2 regions of the Pseudarthrobacter sp. fls2-241-R2A-168 genome follow, and region 2 is predicted to be linked to the other one. Evidence: riboswitches for the same ligand, from Rfam matches in the RefSeq annotation. Region 2 holds a riboswitch; the other holds the start of a gene.
What was found. A riboswitch is a leader RNA that binds a small molecule or an ion and turns the genes downstream of it on or off. The one in region 2 is predicted to bind thiamine pyrophosphate.
Positions count from the first base shown of each region.

Region 1: linked by a shared signal. The riboswitch ahead of thiC (phosphomethylpyrimidine synthase ThiC) and the one ahead of QRN11_RS13405 (FAD-dependent oxidoreductase) in region 2 are both predicted to bind thiamine pyrophosphate.

Region 1 is NZ_JARVSG010000028.1:17,767-23,159, forward strand. Features, by position in the region: gene QRN11_RS15230 (hypothetical protein) at 116-556, opposite strand; gene QRN11_RS15235 (VOC family protein) at 709-1,584, opposite strand; gene QRN11_RS15240 (amidohydrolase family protein) at 1,688-2,770, opposite strand; TPP riboswitch at 2,853-2,960, shown strand; gene thiC (phosphomethylpyrimidine synthase ThiC) at 2,955-4,799, shown strand; gene QRN11_RS15250 (alpha/beta fold hydrolase) at 4,786-5,393, opposite strand, start outside.
Region 2 is NZ_JARVSG010000019.1:107,215-112,607, reverse strand. Features, by position in the region: gene QRN11_RS13415 (thiazole synthase) at 1-320, opposite strand, end outside; gene thiS (sulfur carrier protein ThiS) at 324-560, opposite strand; gene QRN11_RS13405 (FAD-dependent oxidoreductase) at 557-1,948, opposite strand; TPP riboswitch at 1,941-2,059, opposite strand; gene thiE (thiamine phosphate synthase) at 2,087-2,824, shown strand; gene QRN11_RS13395 (RNB domain-containing ribonuclease) at 2,957-4,444, shown strand; gene QRN11_RS13390 (DEAD/DEAH box helicase) at 4,734-5,393, shown strand, end outside.

The DNA of each region.
Region 1 (5,393 bases), on a different contig from region 2:
AGGACAGGATCCGGACGCGGAGAGAGGGGCCACGCAGATCGAGTACCTGTTTATTGTGCCAGATGAGCGCCCGGATTTCGACTTGACACCCTGCCCGCGCCTGCGGGCATGGTGCTCAGGAGGTCCAGACGTACAGTCCGCTGCGTTCGGAGTCGTCGATTCCGCCGGCGAGTTCCGCCAGTCGCCGGACGTAGGTCCGGGCCTGGGCGGAATCGAACGGCATGTCCTCCTGGGCAGCCCACTGTTCGGCGACGTCATCCAGGACGTTGCCTTCCCCTTCGATCTCATAGGTCAGAAGGTCGGCGAGGGCACGGACCATGGCCGGGGGTACAGCAAGGAGCGAGTCGCTGGCTATGTCCACCATGGTCAGCTCGTAGTCGGCGCCGCCGGCATGCACGGCGGTGCCGGCGAGATCACCAAGCTGCTCAATTTCGAAGTCGCTGATTTCGGGGATGCGCACAGCGTGCGCGGCCGGCTGGCCGCTGCCCTGGTCCAGCACTCCGGCGCGCTTCAGCGCGCCTGCGTGGTCGGCAACAAAGATCTCGGTGAAGCCCATGGGAAGTGCCCTCGTTCCGTCGACGGTGCGGCCGCTCAAGCAAGCGGCACCTGCCGCGCCGGCCGTTCGGCATCAGCCTAGTACACCGCCCCGGCCCCCGCCGCCCGCACCCGTTCCGGCAGGCGGCATCCCAACGGGGTTCGCAGGCGGGCTCAGCGGACTGCGACCCGGATGTTGTTGCGCCAGGGATCCTCGAACCGCAGTTCCGCACCGGTGTGGTGCGCGGGCACCCCGGCGACCTTCAGCCGGTCAGCGAGCGCCCCGACGTCGTCCCCCGAGGGAACTTCGATGAGCACTTCACCCAGGCCAAGAGTGTCCTTGCGGGGCCCCGCCCCGCGGCTGTTCCAGACGTTCATCGCCATGTGGTGGTGGTACCCGCCGGCGGAGACAAAGAGTGCCTGTCCGTGCCAGCCGGCGGTCTTTTCAAAGCCAAGGGTGCCCACGTAGAAGTCCCGGGCCGACTGGACGTCGCCAACCTGGAGGTGGACGTGGCCGACTCCGGCCACTGTTCCGCGCTGGCGCTGCAGGGATTCTTCGGTGAGGTGCTGCTCCAGGTAGCGCTGTGGCGGCAGGGCGAGGCTGTCCATCACCACGTCAGTACCGTTCCAGGACCAGTTGCTCCGCGGGCGGTCCCAGTAGAGCTCAATGCCGTTGCCTTCGGGATCGGTGAAGTAGAAGGCCTCGCTGACGAGGTGGTCAGCACTGCCGGCGAAGGAGCGCGGCTCGAACCGGGCGGCAGTGGCGATGGTGGCTGCGAGGTCGGCCTGGTTCTCAAACAGCAGGGCCGTGTGGAAAAGGCCGGCTTCCCCCCTGCCGGGGAGGTTCAATCCCGGAGCGGGGGCAAGGTGGACCAGCGGCTTCTGGAGCCGGCCAAGGTACAGCCCGCCGTCCTGCTCGGCCACAACTTCAAGCCCCAGTGCACGCTGGTAGTAGTCGGTCATGACCTTCATGTCGCCCACCTTGAGCATCACGGTGCCCATAGTGAGGTCGGCAGGAAGAAGATCCTGGGTGGCGGCTTCTGCAGTCATTGAAAACTCCCGGTGCTGGGGCCCGTCGGGTTGGTGGGCCTGTCACTATTAAAATTACTTGAAGCTTCAATTTATTCCAAGCAGTTTTCAGGTTATCCGTGTCTCAGCGGACGACGCGCCCGCCCAGCACCACATGGGCCAACTCCTGCACCGTTTCCGGAACCTGCCGCGGATCCTCCCGGCAGAGTACGACGTCGGCCCGGGCACCTTCCTCGAGCGCGTCAACACCCAGCCACTTCCGGGCGCCCCAGCAGGCGGCGTCAAGGGCGGCGGCCACAGGCAGGCCTGCATGGTGGAGGGCCAGGATTTCATCACCGATCCGACCGTGGCGGATGACGCTGCCGGCATCCGTTCCGGCGTAGATCTTCACTCCGGCGTCGAAGGCCTCCAGCACCCGCTCCGCCCGCCGTTCCCACAGGGCACGCATATGGGCCGCATACCGCGGGAACTTGGGCTCCGCCTGCGCGGCTATGTCAGGGAAAGTGGCGATGTTGATGAGGGTGGGCACCATGGCAACACCCTGCTCCACGAACCGCGGAAGGTGCCGCGGCAACAGTCCGGTGGCGTGTTCGATGCAGTCAATGTCCGCGTCCAGCATCTGGTCCAGTGTTTCTTCGGCGAAGCAGTGCGCGGTGATCCTGGCACCTTCGTCGTGCACGGCCTGGACGGCGTCCTTGACGACGGCGGCAGGGAACGACGGCGCCAGGTCGCCGGCGCCGCGGTCGATCCAGTCCCCTACGAGCTTGACCCAGCCGTCGCCGTCGCGGGCCTGCTTCCGGACGGCTTCCACCAGGCCGTCGGGCTCGACTTCCTCGGCGAAGCCGCGGAGGTACCTGCGGGTCCGGGCGACATGCCTGCCGGCGCGGATCAGCAGCGGCCCGTTGCGGCTGCCCTGGAGGAAGCGGGTGTCTGCGGGGGAACCTGCGTCCCTGACCAGCAGCGTGCCCGCATTCAGGTCGGTCCTTGCCTGCTCTCCCGCCGTCGCTTCGTCAACGGCGCCACCGGTTCCCAGGCCGATATGGCAGTGGGCGTCAACGAATCCCGGCAGCACCCAGCCATCAAGGATCCTGTCCGGTTCCGCCGCCGGCCGCCGGAAGGTCAGCCTGCCGTCCACGGACCACAGCCCGCGTGCCTCGGTGTCCGGCCCGGTCAGGACGGCGCCGTTGAACTGGATGATCTCTGCCATGGATCTGCCTCGCTTTCCCGCCCGGACAGGCTAGCACCACCGGATGTGACACGGCCCTTCCGAAACAGCTGTGGTAGCTTCTTGGTGACCACACGGGTGCCCTTGCAGGGGCTGAGATCGGGCTGACGCAGCCTGCGACCGTTGAACCTGTCCGGGTAATGCCGGCGAAGGAAGTGAGTATTCCTTGAGTACACCAAATGCACAGCTCAACCCTGCCCAAATTCAGTCCGGCGGCCTGTCCGAAGGCCAGGACCAGCCACCCGTCACGCAGTCGCTGAAGTCCCATTCCCTGGCGTTTGTCGAAGACGCGGCGGCCGGGATACGGGTGCCGGTCACGGAAATCGAGCTGGCGGATTCACCGAACGGCCAGCCCAACGGGCCGTTCCGCGTCTACCGGACCGCCGGGCCCGGCAGTGATCCCGTCCGCGGCCTCACGCCATTCCGGGCTGAGTGGATAGCAGCGCGTGCGGACACGGAAGCTTACGGCGGCCGCGGGCGGAACCTGCTCGACGACGGACGCTCGGCTGTCCGCCGCGGTGCGGCCAGCGCCGAGTGGAAGGGCGCGCGGCCGGTGCCCCGCCGCGCCGTCGACGGCAGGACCGTAACCCAGATGCACTACGCCCGGCAGGGCGTGGTCACCCCGGAGATGCGGTTTGTGGCCCTGCGGGAGAACTGCGACGTCGAGCTGGTCCGAAGTGAAATTGCTGCCGGCCGGGCCATCATTCCCAACAACATCAACCACCCCGAATCCGAGCCGATGATCATCGGCAAGGCATTCCTGGTGAAGATCAACGCGAACATCGGCAACTCGGCCGTCACCAGTTCCATCGCCGAGGAAGTGGACAAACTGCAGTGGGCCACCCAGTGGGGCGCGGACACCGTGATGGACCTGTCCACCGGCGACGACATCCACACCACCAGGGAATGGATCATCCGCAACTCCCCCGTGCCGATCGGAACCGTTCCCATCTACCAGGCACTCGAGAAGGTCAACGGCGAAGCCAATGCCCTGACCTGGGAAATTTTCCGCGACACCGTGATCGAACAATGCGAGCAGGGTGTGGACTACATGACCATCCACGCCGGGGTTCTGCTCCGGTACGTGCCCCTGACGGCCAACCGCGTAACGGGCATCGTGTCCCGCGGCGGTTCGATCATGGCCGGCTGGTGCCTGGCGCATCACCAGGAGAACTTCCTCTACACACACTTTGACGAACTCTGCGAAATCTTCGCCCGGTACGACGTCGCCTTCTCCTTGGGTGACGGACTGCGGCCCGGGGCCACGGCGGACGCCAACGATGCGGCGCAGTTCGCCGAACTGGACACGCTGGCTGAGCTCACGCAGCGGGCATGGGAATACGACGTGCAGGTGATGGTGGAAGGCCCCGGCCACATTCCGTTCCACCTGGTGCGCGAAAACGTGGAGCGCCAGCAGGAGCTGTGCAAGGGTGCCCCGTTCTACACGCTGGGGCCGCTGGTCACCGACGTGGCGCCTGGCTACGACCACATCACCTCAGCCATCGGCGCCACCGAGATCGCCCGCTACGGCACCGCCATGCTGTGCTACGTCACGCCGAAGGAACACCTGGGCCTGCCCAACAAGGATGATGTTAAAACCGGGGTGATCACCTACAAGATCGCTGCCCACGCTGCGGACCTCGCCAAGGGCCACCCCGGCGCACACGAACGCGACGACGCCCTGTCCAAGGCACGGTTCGAGTTCCGCTGGCGCGACCAGTTCGCGCTGTCCCTCGACCCGGTGACGGCCGAGGCGTTCCATGACGAGACGCTGCCGGCCGAGCCGGCCAAGACGGCGCACTTCTGCTCCATGTGCGGACCCAAGTTCTGCTCCATGCGGATCAGCCAGGACATCCGGGACGAGTACGGTTCCGCGGCGGCGCAGGCGGCACTGGCTGATGCCGCGGCAGGGATGCGCGGAAAGAGCGAGGAGTTCCTGGCGGCCGGCGGCAAGGTTTACCTTCCGGAACTGAGCGTTCCCGCCGGAAGCCAGGGCGTCAGGACGCCCTAGGTGACTGGATCCTGCTCACATCCCGGATAAAGGACCGTAGGATGCGGTCCCCCTCCACGGAGTCGTGGGGCCGGTGCCCTCCCGCCGCAGTGCGGTGCAGGGCGCCGGTCTCCCGCAGGTACCCGGCAATTTCCTCGTAGAGCGGTTCCCATCCCCCAGTGAGGACAAGGGTGGGCACGCCGGGGACGATGTGCAGCGGCGCTTCCCAGGCCGGGGCCTGCAGCCGCAGCCGCCTGGCGGAACGCTTCTCCTCGGCCGTGGCGGGCTGCTGCAGGTCCGTGGCGTAGACACGACGGACGAACTCGCGCTGGAAGTCCTGGTCGCTCATCTGGTGACGGGCATCGAACAAGGGCTGCATCAGGCCGATGTGCGCCGCGGTGGCCGGGAGTTCTGCGGTGAGCGACAGGCATGCCGGTTCCACCAGGGTCAGGGAAAAGACCAGATCAGGGCGTTCGACGGCGGCCATCATCGCGGCGACAGCACCCTGGGAATGTGCCACGACATGTCCGCCGGCGGCGCCCCGGCCGTCGTCGGCCAGCGACCGCAGGACGATCCTGGCATCCTCCTCGAAGGAAGATTCAACGGGCTCGGCCA
Region 2 (5,393 bases):
CAGTCGGTTTCCAGTGCCTCGCGGGCCAGCTCGGCCGTGAGCACGGCGTCCCGGGCGGTGAAGCAGCCGGCGGTGTTGGGCAGCACCCGGATGCCGTGGTCCACGAGCAGCTGGAACAGAGAGCCTGTCTCCGCCGTCGAATAGCGGCGCATGGCCACCGTGGTCAGGCTTGTCCCGGAGGCGAGGAGCGCAGCGCCGAGGCCGTCCAGGCTGGGTGCGCCCCCCGTGCCCATGATGAGCCGGGATTCCAGTTCGACGCCCTCAATGACCAGCGGATCGTGGAGCGCGGCAGAGGTTGCAGCAGTGATGGTTTCGCTCATGGGTCAGCCTCCCTGCACAGCCGTGACGAGTTCGACCTCGTCGCCGTCCGCGAGCGCAGTGGCGAACCACTGGCTGCGCGGAACTACCTGGGCGTTGTGCGCCACGGCCACACCGAGCTTCTGCCCATCCGTGGCCTGCCCGTCTGCACCGAGGGGACGGCCGGTGACCTGGCTGACGAGTTGGGTGATGGAAGCACCATCCGGCACGGGGTGCGGGGTTCCGTTCAAGGTGATGTTCATACTGATTCCTTTGTGGGCGGTTGGTGGCTCAGGCGGCCGGTTGGGAAGCGGGTAGTCGCGGCGGGTGTGGCGTTGAAGCGGGCCGGGTTGAAGGGTGCCCAGCGGGGATCCTCGCGGCCGTCCAGGAGGTCCCGGCAGACGGCGGCTGCGGCCGGCGTCAGGTGGACGCCGTGGCGGAAGAACCCGGTGGCCACGATGAGGCCGGGGACGTGTCCGGCCTGTCCCGCAATGCCGTGCGTTGTGGGCACGCGCCCCAGCAGCGGGGCATTGTCCGGGGTTCCGGGCCGGGCGCGGGCGGTGCATTCCAGCAGTTCGAGTTCGGCGACGGCGGGAACCAGCACCTGCGCGTCGCGCAGGAGCTGGTAGACGCCACCGGCGGAAACGGCATGCGCAGTAGCCGGCGCGTCTTCGCGCTGGGTTGCCCCAATGACCACGGTGCCGTCCCGCCGGGGAACGATGTACACCGGAACGCCGTGGACCAGTCCGCGGACGGTGGAGGTCACTAACGGCTGCAGGTGCCGGGGCACGGCGAGCCGCAGGATGTCCCCATAGACGGGCCGCAGCCGAAGGTGCAGGCCTTCCGGGAGTGATTGAAGTTCTGCCGCGTGCAGCCCGTTCGCCACCACGGTCTCTGCGGCCAGGATGGTTCCCCCGCAGGCCAACTGCACGCCGGCAACGGCGCCGTCCTGCCACAGCAGCCCTCGTGCTTTGTCCGGCACCGAGTAGCCGTCGACGGCGCCTGCTACAGCTGTGCCATCGCCCCCGGTCCCGCTGTGGGCACCCTCGCCACTGGTCCTGTTCGCGTCACTGCCGCTGCCGTGTCCGCCGTGGCCGGCGAGCGCCTGGCGCAGGCAGTCCACCAGCAGCCGCGGATCCACCTGGTGATCGGCCGGGGTGTCCAGCGCGCAGGCGATCGCCGGGCTGAGCAGTGGCTCCCGTTGACGGGCTTCGCGGACGGTGAGCGGTTCCACGGTGAGGCCGTTGGCCTGCTGTACTCCGCGCAGGTCCATCAGTGCCCGGCGGTCAGCGGCGTCGGCACCCACGGCGAGGGTCGGCGTCGTGATGTATCCCGGATCAGCACCCGATGCTGCGCGGAGCCCGGCAATAAAAGCGGGCCAGCGCGTCGAACTATCCAGCATCAGCTCCAGAAGGCCCTCCTCCTGATAGTGCAGTTCGCTGACGGGGGCGAGCATTCCGGCGGCCGCCCGGCTGGCCCCGGAACCCGGTGCGTCGTCGATGAGCACCACGGAGCGCCCCGAGCGTTGCGCCTCCCAGGCGATGCCGTGGCCGATCACTCCGCCGCCAATGACGGCGACGTCAGCCCGGATGGTGCCGCCGGCGGGCGCGGCCTGTTGTTCCGTTGCGCCGCGGCCAGATAGTGCACCCATGTGTCTCCTTCCCTACGCCGGTACTAGCCGGATCAGGTCAAGCGGTCGGCTCTGACGCCCTCTCAGCCCGGCGCTTTGTGACAGCTGCCGCGGGCTCCCGCAGTACGAGGCAAGTGTAGAGGAACTAGGCTTGCCCCCATGAATGTGTCCCACACTCCTGCCGCCGGCACCGATGTCCTCAGCACCACTAAAATCAGCAACGGCCTCAGCTCCGCGCGCCTATACCTCTGCACGGATGCCCGCAAGGACCGCGGCGATTTCGGGCAGTTCGTGGATGCCGCTTTTGCCGGCGGCGTGGACATCATCCAGCTCCGGGACAAGACCATCGAGGCCGCAGAGGAGCTGGAACTCCTGGCCGTGCTGAAGGAAACCGCGGAGCGCCACGGCCGGCTGTGGGCTGTCAACGACAGGGCTGACATAGCAGTGCTGTCCGGCGCTCCGGTGTTCCACATCGGCCAGAAGGACCTTCCCCTCGCTGCCGCGCGCACCCTGCTCAACGGCAACGCAGCCATCGGACTGTCCAGCCATGCACCTGAGCAGGTGGACGCGGCTCTCTCGGCAGCGTCCGGACCCGCGGGGCTGGACTACTTCTGCGTGGGCCCCGTGTGGGCAACGCCCACCAAACCGGGGCGGGCCGCCGTCGGGCTTGAGCTGGTGAAGTACGCTGCCGCGGCGGCCAGTGCTGCGGGACAGGAAGGACAGCCCGACGCCGGTGTCCCCTGGTTTGCCATCGGCGGCATCGACCACGGCAACGTTGAGCAGGTAGTGGAAGCAGGCGCCCGCCGCATTGTGGTGGTCCGGGCCATCACGGAGGCGGACGATCCCTCGGCCGCCGCCGCATCGCTCCTCGCAGCCTTGGATGCCCCCGGTTCCTGAGGCTGTCCGGTCTCCGGCGATACGGTTCACTGACCATCCGGTCCGCTGACGCCCGCTACCCTGGTTTTACCGTGCGCCCTTCCCGGCCCGGATGCCTGCATTATCGCCGGAATTCGAGTTAGGCTGATTTTCGTGTCACACCATCGGCTGGCTCCCAACGTCCACGAGCACAACAACGCGCTCGAGGCGGCGCTCAGTGCGCTGCGGACCGAACTGGAGCTGCCTGGCGCCTACCCTGACGACGCCGTGGCGGATGCCAAAGCGGCCGTCGAATCCCTGCAGCTGCCCGCCTACGACCTCACCGCCGTCGAGTTCGTCACCATTGATCCCGCCTCCTCCACCGACCTGGACCAGGCACTGTTCATCGAGCCCGACGGCGACGGGTACCACGTGCTCTACGCCATCGCCGACGTGCCCGCATTCGTCACGCCCGGCGGACCGTTGGACGCGGAAACAAGGCGCCGCGGACAGACGTTCTACGCCCCCGACGGGCGGATCCCGCTGCATCCGGAAATCATCAGTGAACAGGCCGGCAGCCTCCTTCCGGACCAGGACTGCTCTGCATTCGTCTGGGATTTCCGCCTGGACAGTGCCGCGGAGGTCACGTCCGTCGCCGTCAGGCGGGCCCGTATCCGCAGCCGGGCCAAGCTCAGCTACAAGGGCACGCAGGCGGAACTGGACGCCGGAACGGCTCCGCCGGTGCTGAAGCTCCTTAAAGAGGTGGGGCTCAAGCGCGTGGAACTGGAGCGTGCCCGCGGCGGCGCCAGCCTGAACATGCCCGACCAGGAGATCGTCCAGCTGCCCGACGGCGGCTACCGGATCGCTGCTGCTCCCCAGCTGCCCGTGGAGGACTGGAACGCCCAGATCTCGCTGATGACCGGAATGGCAGCGGCCCGCCTCATGCTCACGGGAAAAGTGGGCATCCTGCGCACCATGCCATCGCCCGATGAGCGCTCGCTGAACCATTTCCGGCTGCAGACCGAAGCCCTGGGCAAGCCCTGGGACGGTGAAGTCAGCTACGGCGAGTACCTGCGGAGCCTGGACCCCACCGATCCCCGCCAACTGGCCATCATGCACTCCGCCGGGATGTTGTTCCGCGGCGCTGCCTACACGGCCTTTGACGGGTCCGTGCCCGAAGATGCCGTCCAGTCCGCCATCGGCGCCGCCTATGCGCACACCACTGCCCCGCTGCGCCGCCTGGTGGACCGCTTTGTCCTGGTCATCTGTGAGGCGTTGAGCAACGGCGGCAAGGTACCGGGCTGGGCACGGGATGCCCTGCCAACGTTGCCGGAAATCATGGCCGGATCCGACCAACTGGCGTCGCGGATGGAGAAAATGGCCCTGGACACTGTGGAGGCGGCCCTGCTGGTCAACCACGTGGGCCAGGAGTTCGACGCGATCGTCATTTCCGGTTCCAAGCCCCAAAAGGACAACGGGAAAAACGGCAACGGCAAGAACGGGAACGGCAACGGGAACGGCGGTTCGGGGACCATCCAGATCGCGGACCCCGCGGTTACGGCCCGCTGCGCCGGCGAGCTGGAGCCCGGAACAAAGGTCCGCGTGCGCCTGGTCTCCTCGGATATCGCCACCCGGGAAGTCCATTTCGAGCTGGTCCAATAGCAGCACTGGGGCGGTGTTGAAGGCCCAAAGCCGGTATTTGGGCTCCCTGCCGCTAGACTGAAGGAGTAGAAATGGATGCCCGGTCGTTGATTTCCTTGATTTGAAACCAACAAACCCGCCCCTACGCGATCTTGAGATTTACCCGTTGGTCACCAGTGCCAGCATTTAGATAGCCCGCGATCGGCTTCCACTGGAATTGCTTGTGCGCCCGAGCGTGCTCCGGAACAGCCTTACGGCAGGCCCGTTGAGCAGGCAGCGCCAATGCCCAAATGAATAAGGAAACTCCCCAGTGAGTGAATTGCATACCCACCAGCTCCTGACCGACGAGTCCGGCACCGAAACCATCGAGCCCGAAGAAACCATCATCTCGGATGAGAAGCCGCATGAGATCGCGGAAAAATCCTTCGCGGACTACAACGTGCGTGCCGACATCGTGGAATCCCTGGCCGACGCCGGAATTACACACCCGTTCCCCATCCAGGCCATGACCTTGCCGGTGGCCCTGTCCGGCCACGACATCATCGGCCAGGCCAAGACCGGTACCGGCAAGACCCTCGGTTTCGGCATCCCCGCGCTGCAGCGCGTGGTGGGCCAGGACGATCCCGGTTATGACAAGCTCGCGGTCCCCGGTGCGCCGCAGGCCCTGGTCATCGTTCCTACCCGCGAACTCGCAGTCCAGGTGGCCAATGACCTGCAGACCGCGTCGCGGAAGCGCAACGCCCGCATTGCCACCATCTACGGCGGCCGCGCCTATGAGCCCCAGGTGGAAGCCCTGAAGCAGGGCGTAGAGGTTGTGGTGGGCACTCCTGGCCGCCTCATCGACCTCTTCAAGCAGAAGCACCTGAGCCTGAAAAACGTCAAGATCGTCATCCTGGACGAGGCCGACGAGATGCTGGACCTCGGCTTCCTGCCCGACGTCGAAACCCTCATCGCCGCAACGCCGGCCGTG